DNA from 4 places in the Peribacillus suis genome. Region 4 is predicted to be linked to each of the others. Evidence: riboswitches for the same ligand, from Rfam matches in the RefSeq annotation. Region 4 holds a riboswitch; each other region holds the start of a gene.
The links. A riboswitch is a leader RNA that binds a small molecule or an ion and turns the genes downstream of it on or off. The one in region 4 is predicted to bind S-adenosylmethionine.

Region 1: it holds a riboswitch for S-adenosylmethionine, as region 4 does, so the genes downstream of both, AC503W_RS02340 (sugar ABC transporter substrate-binding protein) here and mtnW (2,3-diketo-5-methylthiopentyl-1-phosphate enolase) in region 4, are expected to answer to the same signal.
Region 2: it holds a riboswitch for S-adenosylmethionine, as region 4 does, so the genes downstream of both, metK (methionine adenosyltransferase) here and mtnW (2,3-diketo-5-methylthiopentyl-1-phosphate enolase) in region 4, are expected to answer to the same signal.
Region 3: it holds a riboswitch for S-adenosylmethionine, as region 4 does, so the genes downstream of both, AC503W_RS04710 (methionine biosynthesis PLP-dependent protein) here and mtnW (2,3-diketo-5-methylthiopentyl-1-phosphate enolase) in region 4, are expected to answer to the same signal.

Annotation. Positions count from the first base shown of each region.
Region 1 is NZ_CM182019.1:476,400-479,851, forward strand. Features, by position in the region: gene AC503W_RS02335 (GTP-binding protein) at 1-1,093, shown strand, start outside; SAM riboswitch class I at 1,183-1,289, shown strand; gene AC503W_RS02340 (sugar ABC transporter substrate-binding protein) at 1,403-2,518, shown strand; gene AC503W_RS02345 (sugar ABC transporter ATP-binding protein) at 2,586-3,452, shown strand, end outside.
Region 2 is NZ_CM182019.1:3,571,049-3,574,500, forward strand. Features, by position in the region: gene AC503W_RS17440 (gamma carbonic anhydrase) at 73-591, shown strand; gene metK (methionine adenosyltransferase) at 733-1,929, opposite strand; SAM riboswitch class I at 2,098-2,261, opposite strand; gene pckA (phosphoenolpyruvate carboxykinase (ATP)) at 2,839-3,452, shown strand, end outside.
Region 3 is NZ_CM182019.1:956,634-960,085, forward strand. Features, by position in the region: gene metC (cystathionine beta-lyase) at 1-641, opposite strand, end outside; gene AC503W_RS04710 (methionine biosynthesis PLP-dependent protein) at 638-1,750, opposite strand; SAM riboswitch class I at 1,835-1,949, opposite strand; gene fumC (class II fumarate hydratase) at 2,269-3,452, shown strand, end outside.
Region 4 is NZ_CM182019.1:2,332,371-2,335,822, forward strand. Features, by position in the region: gene mtnW (2,3-diketo-5-methylthiopentyl-1-phosphate enolase) at 1-1,233, opposite strand; SAM riboswitch class I at 1,390-1,546, opposite strand; gene AC503W_RS11310 (pyridoxal phosphate-dependent aminotransferase) at 1,662-2,846, opposite strand; gene AC503W_RS11315 (carbon-nitrogen family hydrolase) at 2,947-3,452, shown strand, end outside.

The sequences.
Region 1 (3,452 bases), 1.9 Mb from region 4:
GAACGCGAAGGTATTTGCTTTCTCCAAGCTTTATGACAGCAAACAGCAACTGCAGGATCTAGCTGTCTTCCTTCACGCAAACTATCAAGATAGCAATTGGAAGGAAATGAGGGCGGAGAAGCTCCTTGCCTTCACGCGTAAAACTTTATCCTATCTATTAGAAAAACGGGCAGCGAATGAACGGAAATGCGAGCATTCGATTTCTTGGAATGAACAGATGGAAGTGAAGTTGAATGGCGCTACGAATCAGTTGACTGATTTGGAAAAAGAAAAAACCGAAAACATTACAAGATCTTATCGCTTATTAAAAGAAGAAGTGAAAAAACAGCTTTCCACACGAATTCCTGAATTACTGCGTGATTGCTCTAAAACATTATCTGAGAATAGTGACTTTAGCCAAGTGCATATACAGTTGAATCAGGAAATGAACGATCGGATCCAGGCATTTATATCCGATAAAATCATGCCGCAGTATTTCCGCTCGCTTCAAGACTGGATTGCTACATCTGAGTTAGAATTCACGCAAAGCCAACAGTTCATGGATGAGATGAGCGCAGGCTTCAATGAGCTATACAAAGAAGAACGTATTGTACTGGCCGGGGACTTCCGGGTCTTGGATGACTGGCGCCGTGATGCGGACCGGATGACAAGCAGCATCCGGATAGAAAATGTAAACATATTACTAAGAAGGACCCCATCTCAGTTGATTCTTAAGGGAGCCGGGAAGCTATTTGGTGCGATTCCGCAAAATAAAGCGAATATGTACAATCGATATAAGAAGTTCTTGGAAAATGAAGACTTCCAGGATGTTGCCGATATGATCAGTGACAGATTCCTTACTCAGTTTGGATTGTTCGAAAAATCCTTGGAACGTGACATATCCCTGTTCTACCGCAGTCCATTTGCCATCCTTGAAAAAAATATCGAACAGACGAAAGCCGAAATCAAAGAACAGCAGGCTACATTGGAACATATGAGACAAAATCCTGAAGTCTACCGTGATCCGATTACCCTGTTCGAAGTGAAACTGCGCCAATTCGAACGCCTTGAAAAAATCGAGAAAAGACGCCTGGCGAAACTGCAAGGAAAATAAAACATTTAAAATATTCTAAAAACTATTGACTTAATGACTATATCCCTATAAAGTGGTACTTACCATAACGAAACGTAACACATTATATTCTCTTATCAAGAGTGGCGGAGGGACTGGCCCTACGATGCCCAGCAACCGTTCCAATTAGGAATTGGTGCTAAATCCTGCAAAACAGAAATGTTTTGACAGATAAGAGAGGGATAAGTCTGCAAACCAGCTGATTAAACCTCTCTATTTTAGAGAGGTTTTTATTTTGTGTTTATGCCGAGCTAACAGATAAGAATAATGTAAAAAATAGGGGGAATTAAAATGGGAAAATCAATTTTAAAAGGAGCTTTCGTTTCCGTCATCGCTTCGGCGTTGCTTTTGACGGGGTGTTCTTCGGGACAAAGTACAGGGGAAGCGAAAAAAGAGGAAAAGGTATCTTTTGAAAATGTTCCAGAACGATTTGCGAAAGGCGAGGGAGCTAAAATTAAAGTCATTCGTAAAATTGGCGGAGATGATCACACGGCCCAATACTTAGCAGGGGCGCAAGAAGAAGGAGAAGCACTTGGCTTCCAAGTAGATACTTTTACGGCCAATGGCGATACGGCTAAATTCCATGACGCCATCGCTCAGGCTCTGGAGGAAGACTATGATGGCTATATCATTTCCCATGGTGATGATGCAGCGACAGTGAATGACGTACAAAAGTTGGTTGATGCAGGGAAAAGCGTAGTCACATTCGATTCCATCGGCGATTTAACGAAAATTGATGGGGTAACAGTAACCTCACAAGATGACGAAGCATTGGCAACTCTTGCTTTTGACAAATTGATTGAAGAGCAAAAAGGCGAAGCGAACATTGCATACCTTTGGGTAGATGGTTTCCCTCCTATGGTGAGAAGAAATGCCGTGTATCAAGAAAAGCTGAAAGAAAATCCTGGCATTCATGAAATTGAAAGATTCGGAGTGGCATCTTCAGATACTTCTGTCCAGACGCAAAACGCGGTATCGGCGATGTTGAACAAGTATCCAAAAGGTAAAATAGACGCAATTTTCGCAACCTGGGATGCATTCGCTATCGGAGCAGCTCGTGCGATAAAAGAAGCGGGGCGCGATGAAGTGAAAATCTATGGTATTGACGTGTCCAATGCCGACCTTCAGGAGATTCAAACAAAAGGAAGCTCATGGTCGTATACCGCAGCGGTTGATCCGAAGTTGATTGGTGCAGTGAATATGAGACTGCTAGCGAAAAAACTAGCGGGGGAAGAAACGCCGCAAACCTATGATTTAGAAGCATCATTGATATCTCAAAAACAGCTTCAATCATCGAAGGACGCTGTCAATATGACCAATCTATCCGGCATTGTTCAAGGCTGGGGAGTATCAACGGAATTTGAAGAAGACTGGATGAAAGTATTGAAAGAACATTATAAGAAGTAACGATCAGAATCAGTAGACACTCTCTTTCAAGTTGAAGAGAGTGTCTGTTTAATGGGAGGGATTGGACATGGGCATTCAACTAGAAATGAAACAAATATCGATTGAGTTTCCAGGTGTAAAAGCGCTTAGTGAAGTTGATTTTTCAGTACAGTCGGGAACAGCACATGCATTGGTCGGCGCAAATGGAGCAGGGAAATCGACGCTAATGAAAGTCTTATCAGGAGCTCATGTCCATTATACCGGCGACATTTTTCTAAATGGCCAGGTACAGGATATCCGGTCGCCAAAGTCGGCACAGGAAGCTGGCATTCAAATTGTGTATCAGGAAGTGGATACGGCCCTCATTCCTTATTTAACGGTTGCGGAGAACGTGATGCTGAATGAATCCGTACAGAACATGGGGAGAAAACAAATCATCAAGTGGAAGGAATTACATAGAAAAGCGACGGAAATCTTGGAAGATATGAACATCCATGTGTCTTCGAAAAAACTGGTAAGGGACCTTACGTTGGCCGAAAAGCAGATGGTCTTGATAGCTAGGGCCGTTTCAACCGCATGTAAATTCTTGATTCTCGATGAGCCGACTGCTCCGTTAAGCCATACGGAAACAACGGAACTATTCCGGATTGTGAATGAGCTGAAGCAACGTGGTGTAGGCATTATTTTCATTTCTCATCGTCTACCCGAGATATTTGAAGTGTGTGAGGACATTACAATCATGAGAAATGGGAAGAGTGTGAGGCGCAGTAGAATTACGGATATCACACAAAACGAAGTGATTGAGCAGATGCTTGGAAAGTCAATGGAAGAACAGTTTCCCGTCGTGAATGCCGAGATTGGTGCGGTGATGTTTGAAGTGAACCGACTGTCGGATGCCGATAAAGTCAAAGATGTCAGTCTTCATGTGAGGGCCGGTGAGATAGTCGGTTTAGCG
Region 2 (3,452 bases), 1.2 Mb from region 4:
GGCTATTTTGATACGGTATATTAAAATAATACAGCAAAATTATCCACTTCGGAAAGGAAATGATGAAAATTGATTATTTATCCATTCAAGGGCATGGAACCAGAAATTTCCGAAAGCGCCTATCTTGCTGAAAATGCCGTCGTGACAGGCGATGTCAAAATCGGTGATGAATCAACGATCTGGTTCAATACCGTCATTCGCGGCGATGTGGCACCCACCATCATCGGGAAAAGAGTAAGCGTACAAGATAACAGCGTACTTCATCAAAGTCCCAATAACCCACTGATAATCGAAGATGAAGTGACCATTGGCCACCAAGTCATTCTACATAGCTGCAAAATTCGAAAGAGAGCCCTCATCGGCATGGGTTCGATCATCCTTGATGGAGCGGAAATCGGTGAAGGTGCCTTCATCGGCGCAGGGAGCCTTGTCCCCCAAGGAAAGGTTATCCCGCCGAACACCTTAGCCTTTGGAAGGCCGGCCAAAGTCGTTCGTGAAATTAATGAGGAAGATCGCCAGGATATGGATCGCATTGTCCGGGAATATGCTGAAAAAGGACAACTCTATAAACAGGCTGACCGAATAAAGTAACACCAATCGTATGATTACAAAAAAACGCTTAGCTAAAAATAGGATTCCTTGAATTATTCCCTAGGAAGCCATATTTAATCCTATTTTTGCCCATCAAAAAAGGTGCCTTGCATTAAAGCAAGGCACCTTTTCTCATATGATTTACGCTTTAGCTTGTGTTTTTAAAGCTTCTGCTTTATCCGTACGCTCCCAAGGCAAATCAACATCTGTACGGCCGAAGTGACCATATGCAGCTGTTTGCTTGTAGATTGGGCGACGTAGGTCAAGCATCTTGATGATACCAGCTGGACGTAGGTCGAAATTCGCCTCTACCAATTCCACTAGCACCTCTTCACTTACTGTTCCCGTTCCAAATGTATCGATTGAGATGGATACAGGCTTAGCCACGCCGATTGCGTAGGCCAATTGCACTTCCGCTTTGTCAGCCAGGCCAGCAGCTACGATGTTCTTCGCAACGTAACGAGCGGCATATGCAGCAGAACGGTCCACTTTTGTTGCATCTTTACCAGAGAAAGCACCGCCGCCGTGACGAGCGTATCCGCCGTACGTATCAACGATGATTTTACGGCCAGTAAGACCAGCATCCCCTTGAGGTCCGCCGATTACAAAACGGCCAGTCGGGTTGATGAAGTATTTTGTATCTTCATTGATTAAGTCAGCCGGTACGACCGCATTAATCACATGTTCTTTTAAGTCGGCTTGAATTTGTTCAAGTGTCACTTCAGGATCATGTTGTGTGGAGATGACGATTGTGTCTACACGTACAGGTAGGTTATTTTCATCATATTCAACCGTTACTTGCGTTTTTCCATCAGGACGTAAATAACTTAGCGTGCCATCTTTACGAACTTGAGAAAGACGAAATGATAGCTTATGAGCCAATGAAATGGGAAGTGGCATAAGCTCTTCCGTTTCATTGCACGCGAATCCGAACATAAGACCTTGGTCCCCTGCACCGATAGCATCGATTTCCTCATCGGACATCGTACCTTCACGTGCTTCCAATGCTTTATCAACACCCGCTGCAATATCAGCAGACTGCTCATCGATCGAGCTTAGCACGGCACAAGTCTCGGCATCGAAACCATATTTCGCACGAGTGTACCCGATACCTGCAATCGTATCGCGGACAATGCGTGAGATATCCACGTAAGCAGATGTTGTAATTTCTCCAGCAACAAGTACAAGACCTGTCGTTACACTTGTTTCACACGCAACGCGCGCATTTGCATCCTTAGCTAGGATTGCATCTAAAATGGAATCTGAAATCTGATCACAAATTTTATCCGGATGGCCTTCTGTCACAGATTCAGAAGTAAATAGACGTTTCTTTGACATCTTATTTCCTCCTTGGAAGTTAGTATGTTGTAGGCATGAGCCTGATCTTTTACGGAACTCGTTTCCCTTATTAGTTTCAATCATAGACACAGAATTAATGAATAAAAACACAAAAACCTTCCCTGGCAAATGAGGAAAGGTTTAAAAATTCTATCATCTATCCTTTCACTCTTATCGTTCAAGGGTTTTTTACCTTGCTCAGGTTAGCACCATCACCACTATTCCTTGAAGGTTCATCGCTTTATTTTCGGCGATTGACCTTGGAGTCAAGTTCAATATGGCAGGTTGCTGGGTTTCAAAGGGCCTGTCCCTCCACCAACTCGGGATAAGAGAATCCGTACAATTTAAGATACTATCGTATTTAGTCTGAATTTGTCAATGTTTTTCTAAATAGAACATTTTTCCCCAATGAAAAATAAAAAAACTTTTTATCTGGCACAGCCGGAATATAAATAGTATTCTTAAAGAGTGTAAACTAAGAAGATAAGACCATTGACTTACAATGGATAAATCAGACAAAATGAACATACCATCCGAACCCCATATTCATCCCTTTTTCAAATACATAAATGGTTGTTCACTTCTTTTCTTCCTATTATAAATGAAAAGGTACACTAATCCTAAAACGGGACTTCACAAAGACTTGTGGCAGCAATCGTTTTTCACATCCTAGATTCACTTCATCCAGATCGTCTCCCGAATCAACCAGATTCAAAAACATCCATCCAGGATGACTCACTGCAAGTATATGCCCGCACTATACATAAGGTTACACTCGAAGTGAGATAATTGATTAATGTGACTATTCCATTTTCATTCACAAAAAAAGTTAAATAGTATAGACTATTTAATCCAATGTGTTATACTAATTGTATTATAAAAACTTAAACAAAGGAAGGTATCTCATATATGAATTCTGTTGACGTTAATGAGTTACACCAATTATTAGCAGGAAATAATGTGCAAACTCAACTCTCAGTTCCTCAATTAGTGGAAAAAGTATTAAGCAGAAATGAAGGCGTTTTAACTTCAACCGGCGCAGTAAAAGCTGAAACGGGCAAATACACGGGCCGTTCACCTAAAGATAAATATATTGTGGAAGAAGCTTCTGTAAAGGACAAAATTGACTGGGGCCCAGTGAACCAACCCATTTCCGAGGAAGTATTCAATAAACTATATAGTAAAGTAGTGGATTACTTAAAGACAAAAGAAGAAGTCTTTGTCTTCAAAGGTTTTGCTGGAGCAGACGAATCATCACGCCTTCCTATCCGAGTGGTTAATGAATATGCTTGGCACAACCTTTTTGCTCATACATTGTTCATCCGTCCGAATGAGGAAGAACTAAGAGGGCACGAAGCAGAATTCACCATCCTTTCCGCACCTAATTTCAAAGCGGATCCAGCAGTTGATGGAACGCAATCCGAAACGTTCATCATGGTATCATTCGAACGCCGTACTATCCTAATCGGTGGAACTGAATACGCAGGTGAAATGAAGAAATCGATTTTCTCAATCATGAACTA
Region 3 (3,452 bases), 1.4 Mb from region 4:
ACGGCAAGGCCTGCTACGACATCACTATGTCCAGACAAAAATTTCGTTGCACTGTGCAGGACAATATCGGCCCCGAGGTTTAACGGCTTTTGGAGGGCAGGCGTCAGGAATGTATTGTCTACAAAGCTTAATGCGCCAATGCTTTTGGCGATATCACATACCGCTTTAATATCGGTTACTTTAAGCAAGGGATTGGAAGGCGTTTCAATATAGATTGCTCGCGTATTTGGCTGGATGGCCGCTTTTACACTCTCAAGATCCGTCATATCCACGAAGGTATGTTCGATGTTAAAACGGGTCAGCACGGTTGTTACCATTCGGAATGTGCCTCCATATACATCTTCAGAGATGACGATATGGTCACCGGCAGAAAGCAGGAGGAAAGCCGTTGAAATGGCAGCCATCCCGGATGAAAAAGCGAATCCGCGCGTGCCTTCTTCCAGTTCCGCAATGATATCTTCCAGTGCTTCTCGCGTCGGATTCCCGCTCCGGCTGTAATCGTATTTGCCAAATTGATCAATGTCGGTTTGATGGAAGGTGGAAGCATGCTGAATCGGAACACTCACCCCACCTGTTGTTGGATCGAATTTATGTTGGTTGTGTAGTAATTTGGTTTCAAAACTGAATTCTTGGTTTGTCATCGTATTGCCTCCTTTTTAACTTGAGCAAATGCCTGCTGCAGGTCTTCGATTAAATCTCCGCTGTCCTCGATGCCGACAGAGAATCGAAGGAGTCGATTGCAAACTCCATTTGCCGTTCTAACTTCAAGAGGCATATCGGCATGTGTCTGTGTCGCCGGATACGTGATGAAGCTTTCGACGCCACCAAGGCTTTCGGCAAATGAAATCAATGAAAGGGACTGTAAAAATGGGTTGACCACCGCTTCATCATTGACCCGGAATGAAATCATGCCGCCACGACCTGGATAGAGAACATCCGTTACACTTTCATGTTCCGTCAAATAATCAACGATAACCTTGGCGTTCTTTTCATGACGTTCCATTCTCAGTGCCAAGGTTTTCATCCCGCGCATCAACAACCACGAATCAAATGGGCTCAAGACCGCTCCCATACCATTATGGTGGAAAGCAAGGGACTCACATAACTCGGCGCCTTTTGCCACAATCAAGCCGGCCAACACGTCATTATGGCCACCTAGATATTTCGTTGCACTGTGAATCACGATGTCAGCACCAAGTAAGAGGGGCTGTTGGATGATCGGCGTGTAAAAAGTATTGTCAACAATCAATAGTAAATTGTATTGTTTGGCAAGAGCGGCGACGGCTGGAATGTCCGTTTGCTGCATAAGAGGGTTTGTGGGAGTTTCAATAAAGATGGCCTTTGTTTGAGGGGTGATTGCTTTTTCAATTTCCTCCAGGCAACATGTATTGACATATTCGCATTGTAGCCCCCATTTTTTAAAGCCATGCTCTAATAAACGATATGTACCGCCATATAAATCTTCGCTACTGATCCATGCATCCCCTGATTTGAATAAGGAAAGGATGGTGGCAATGGCAGCCATTCCCGAACTGCATGCATATCCTTGATCGCCATGTTCTAGTTTGGCGATCGATTGCTCCAATAGCTGGCGTGTAGGGTTTCCTGTTCGTGTATAGTCGAATCCTGTTGATTGACCAATTCCTTCGTGACGGAAAGCCGTCGAGAAGTAAACGGGCGGATTGACCGTTCCTGTCGCCGTTTCACTGCGGTTTCCAAGCTGAGCAAGATAGGTTTCTGTTTTGTACATAATTTTCACTGCTCCTTTTAGTTAAATAAAATAAAAAAAGTCTTCTTTAAGAAGAAGACTTGAATAAGTAGGATAGAGTCATTCTTCTTATCTTCCAAGTTACACAAACTTGTGGAATTAGCACCTTTTCATTGGTTTGAAACAAATGAAGGTTGCTGAGGTGTCATAGGGCCATTCCCTCTACCTCTCTCGATAAGAGTTTTGATTATTCAATTTCTTTTGAATTTACTATAAATATAGGATTCTGTCAAGGACATTCCTAATAGACGGTTATTTGGGACTAGCTATTATGGAACATGTATCAGATTTATCATTATAAAATTACGAATTCAACAGAGTAATAGAACCGGATTCAGATTAAACGGACTTTTCTGAAGGAATAGGTCATTTGTGTTCCGTTTTTTTTGCTTTACAATAATAAAGTTTGTACAATATATAGGGGATCATATAAAACGTCATTATTCATTACATATACATATTGTTTCTCAGTGGATAGTGCGAATATAGGAGGAGAACACATGGAATATAGAATCGAACGAGATACAATGGGGGAAGTAAAAGTTCCTGCTGATAAGTACTGGGGTGCACAAACGGAAAGAAGCCGTAATAACTTCAAAATCGGTTATGAAAAAATGCCGATTGAATTAGTTCATGCATTTGCTTACGTAAAACAAGCGGCAGCAAAAGTGAACTTTGAACTTGGCGATCTTTCAGAAGTGAAGAAGGATGCCATCGTTAAAATTTGTGGTGAAATCCTTGAAGGGACGCTTGACGAACATTTCCCACTTGTCGTCTGGCAAACAGGTAGCGGCACACAAAGTAATATGAACGTGAATGAAGTGGTCGCAAACAAAGGGAATAAATGGTTAGAGGGAAAAGGCGAAACTGAGATGCTTCACCCGAATGATGATGTTAACAAAGCGCAAAGCTCTAACGATACATTCCCGACAGCCATGCATATCGCAGCTTATATGGAAGTTGCCGAAAAATTGGTACCGGCCATTAAAGTGCTTCGTGACACATTCGAAGCCAAAGAAAAAGAATTCTGGGATGTCGTGAAAATTGGACGTACCCATCTTCAAGATGCGACACCACTAACTCTTGGCCAAGAAATCTCCGGTTGGAAAGCAATGCTTGATAAAGATTTGGCGATGATCGAAGAAAGTAGCCAAAAATTATTGAACCTTGCATTGGGCGGTACGGCTGTAGGGACTGGAATCAATACGAAAAAAGAATTCCCGGCACTTTCTGCTAAACAAATCGCAGCGGATACAGGACATTCATTTGTCACATCGGATAATAAGTTCCATGCTTTAACAAGCCATAACGAAATTGTTTATGCACACGGTGCTCTTAAAGCGTTGGCTGCTGATTTAATGAAGATTGCCAATGATGTTAGATGGCTGGCAAGTGGCCCAAGAAGCGGAATCGGTGAAATCGCCATTCCTGAAAATGAGCCAGGCAGCTCCATCATGCCAGGTAAAGTGAATCCGACCCAATGTGAAGCAATGACAATGATTGCGACACAAGTTGTCGGAAATGATGCTACAATCGGTTTTGCAGCAAGCCAAGGGAACTTTGAATTGAACGTTTTCAAACCGGTCATCATATACAACTTCCTGCAAACCGTTAAATTATTGACTGATGGCATTCATTCCTTCAATGATAACTGTGCGGTAGGAATTACAGCGAATGAAGATAA
Region 4 (3,452 bases):
TTATAGCCCTCCCCATAGGGCCAGTGCTTTTTGAAGTGCCTCATCTTCCTCAGCCGCGATTGACAATGATTTTCCGGAAAGGACAGCTTCTACTGCGGAACGGAAGGCCTTAGCTCCGCCTTTTGCACCATCCGGATGACCATGGACGCCCCCACCAGCATTGATCACACTTTCTATCCCAAAATCCTTGATGAGATCTGGAACCATGCCAGGATGGATACCTGCCGATGGAACCGGGAAAGTCCTTTTCCAAGATGCTTCATTTCTCGTCAATCCTTCAGCAATCGCCAATGTCTCTGCTTTATCGAGTGCCACATTTCCGTATGGAGAGGGAAAGAGGGATAAATCTGCACCTGATATCCTCACCAGTTTTCCAAGGAGAAGCGGATAGCTGAGTCCATAAAATGAAGATGAAGCTAATGCTCCGCTATATGCCGGATGAGCCATGATCGGTAAGTTGATCCGGTCATTTTCGCGTAAAGCCTGTAGAACATCCAATCCATATGTATGAACATTAAATAACAAGGCATCTGCGCCGGCTTCGGCTGCCAGTTCAGCTTTATCCAATAGTTCTAGTGTTTTTCCTGACAGGTTCACAGCATATAAGGTTCGATGTCCCGTTGTCTCATAGATACCTTTCAAAATGGCCTTTCCGGTTTTGACTCTATCGATGAAAGGCGTCTGATCTTGGTCAAAAAGAATCTCATCGTCCTTGACAAGATCGACTCCTCCCAATGCCTGTTGCTCCAATTGTTCATTATGAAAGGCAAGGTCTCGACCTAACACACCTTTAAAAATACTCATCACTAGAGGGCGGTCAAACACATCAATTTTTTCCCTGATCCCACTAATTCCGAATCGAGGACCTGGAAAGGCTTTTTGAATATCGCCGACAAAGTCCAAATCCATCAATTTGATTTCCCCATCCAATGACAATTTACCGAATACTGTCGTCAAGATAGCCGGTAGATCATTAGAAAAATTACCTGCCGGGTAGGCAATCCTGATTGTTGAACGGTACACTTTTTGACCGAAATAGAGATTAACTCGCTCTTCTTCGGGAAGGGGTGTTACGGAAACTACCCTACCTTTATGTTTTTCCAGTTGCTGTTGCACCAAGTGAGGAAGTTCAGTCCATGTCCCTACAGTCAATCCTAACGCAATGCCTTCTGCTTTTTTCTCATGCTCTCCTTTGAAGTCATGAAGTAAATACGTAGCGATTATTTCGCTCATCTGATCACTCCCAATACGTAAAAGTCATTCTTAAAGTTGTCATTGTTGGTCTTTCCTTTAACAAGCTTCTAACCATCTGCGAACAAAGTTGCACTCCAATTCTCTGTTAAACATGTAAAAGCCCCTTCCTAAAGAAGAGGCTTTGAAAAAGCCATCTTCTTATCTCCCAGCTCTATAGCTGCAAGAATTAGCACCGTGCCTTACGGAATCAATAAATGATCCGGCGGTATTATCTCCGCCCCATTTCACAATGGTATTACAGTCGGTTGCTGGGCTTCATCGGGCTAGTCCCTCCACCTGCTCAAAATAAGAAAATGCTATTATATTTTCGTTTATGTATCTTAACTAAAAATTTAGAATTCTTTTTTATATTCTTTCACGCAATTCATACTTTGTCAATAGGTATAATGTTCAAACTATTCAATATCTCACTGATTTTCTTTGAATATATTCAATGTACGAATTCTTTCTACCGCTTCTTGGAGTCTGTCTTCTGAAGTGAGAAGTCCCACCCTGACGTATCCTTCACCAAATTCACCGAAACCATTTCCTGGTGCAACTGCTACATGGGCATGTGCCAGTAAATGATCTGCAAAGCTCGCTGAAGTATATCCTTCAGGGACCTTTAGCCAAGCAAAGAAGGAAGCATCTGGAGCCTGGACATCCCATCCAATGGATCGTAACCCTTCGATAAATACATTTCGTCGTCCTTCGTACATGTTCACGAGTTCCTTCACACACTCTTGTGAATCCAGTAAAGCGCATGCCGTGGCTTCTTGTATTGCGGGAAAAAGGCTGACGTAAAGATGATCCTGCAATAATTCAAGCGATTCGATGACACTCTGGTTGCCAACCGCAAAGCCAACCCTCCACCCCGCCATGTTATATGTTTTAGAAAGGGTGTAAATTTCTATCCCCACTTCTTTTGATCCTTCTGCTTGAAGGAAGCTTACCGGTTTTTTCCCATCGAACCCAATTGCACCATATGCGAAATCATGGACCACACATATTGAGTGTTCTTTTGCCATGGAAACCGTTTCTTCGAAGAATTCTGCTGACGCCGATGCTCCTGTGGGATTATTGGGATAATTCAAGAACATCATCTTCGCTTTGTCAAAAACCTCTTTATCTATTTCCTTATAATCGGGAAGAAAATCATTTTCTTCGGTCAAGGGCATAATTTCCGTTTTAGCTTGGGCTAACGCTACACCTGACAGGTAATCTGGATAGCCCGGATCAGGCACTAAAATTGTATCGCCTGGATTCAACAAGCATTGCGGTAATTCGACTAGACCAGCCTTTCCACCGAAAAGAATCGCCACTTCCGTTTTAGGATCTAGCTTGACGCCATATTCACGTTCATAAAAGAGGGCCGCAGCTTCTTTTAAATAGGGAAGCCCCCTAAAAGGAGAATATTTATGATTCATGGAATTTCCTGCTGCTGTCTGCAGGCTCTTCACGATATGTTCAGGAGTCGGTTGGTCTGGATTTCCCTGCCCAAGATTAATGACATCCTTGCCTTCTGATGTTATGTTATTAACTTTTTCGACTAAAGAAGCAAAAAACTGCTTTGGAAGCTCTTGAAGAAGTCTGGATTTTTCGAATTGCACCATCTTTGCACCTTCTCTGAAATTTCTTGAAATTATAGTCACAAATGATATATGTTTATCTTAATCTTGTAAAGTACTTTTTTACATATGGAGGTTTTAAATGATGAAATGGAAAATCGCCTGTTTACAAATAGACATTGCCTTTGGACAGCCAGATATAAATTTCCAGGTGGCAAAACAATGGATTGAAAAAGCTGTACAGTCTAAACCGGACATCGTCATGCTGCCGGAACTATGGACAACCGGCTATGACTTAACGAGATTACATGAAATTGCAGACGAAGAAGCAGAACAAACCATTACCTTTCTAAAAGCCCTTGCAAAAAAACACCACATTAACATAATCGGTGGCTCGATTGCAAAGAAAACTAAGGAAGGCATCTATAACACAATGCTCATCATCGATAAAGAAGGCAAACTGGTTAAAGAATATGATAAACTCCATCTGTTTCAATTGATGGATGAACACCATTACTTACAACCTGGCAAAAAAGATGGCTTATTCTCCCTCGATGAAAAGATTTGCGCCGGATTCATTTGCTATGATATCCGTTTTCCGGAATGGCAACGGGCCCATACGGTACGAGGTGCGGAGGTTATCTTCGTGAC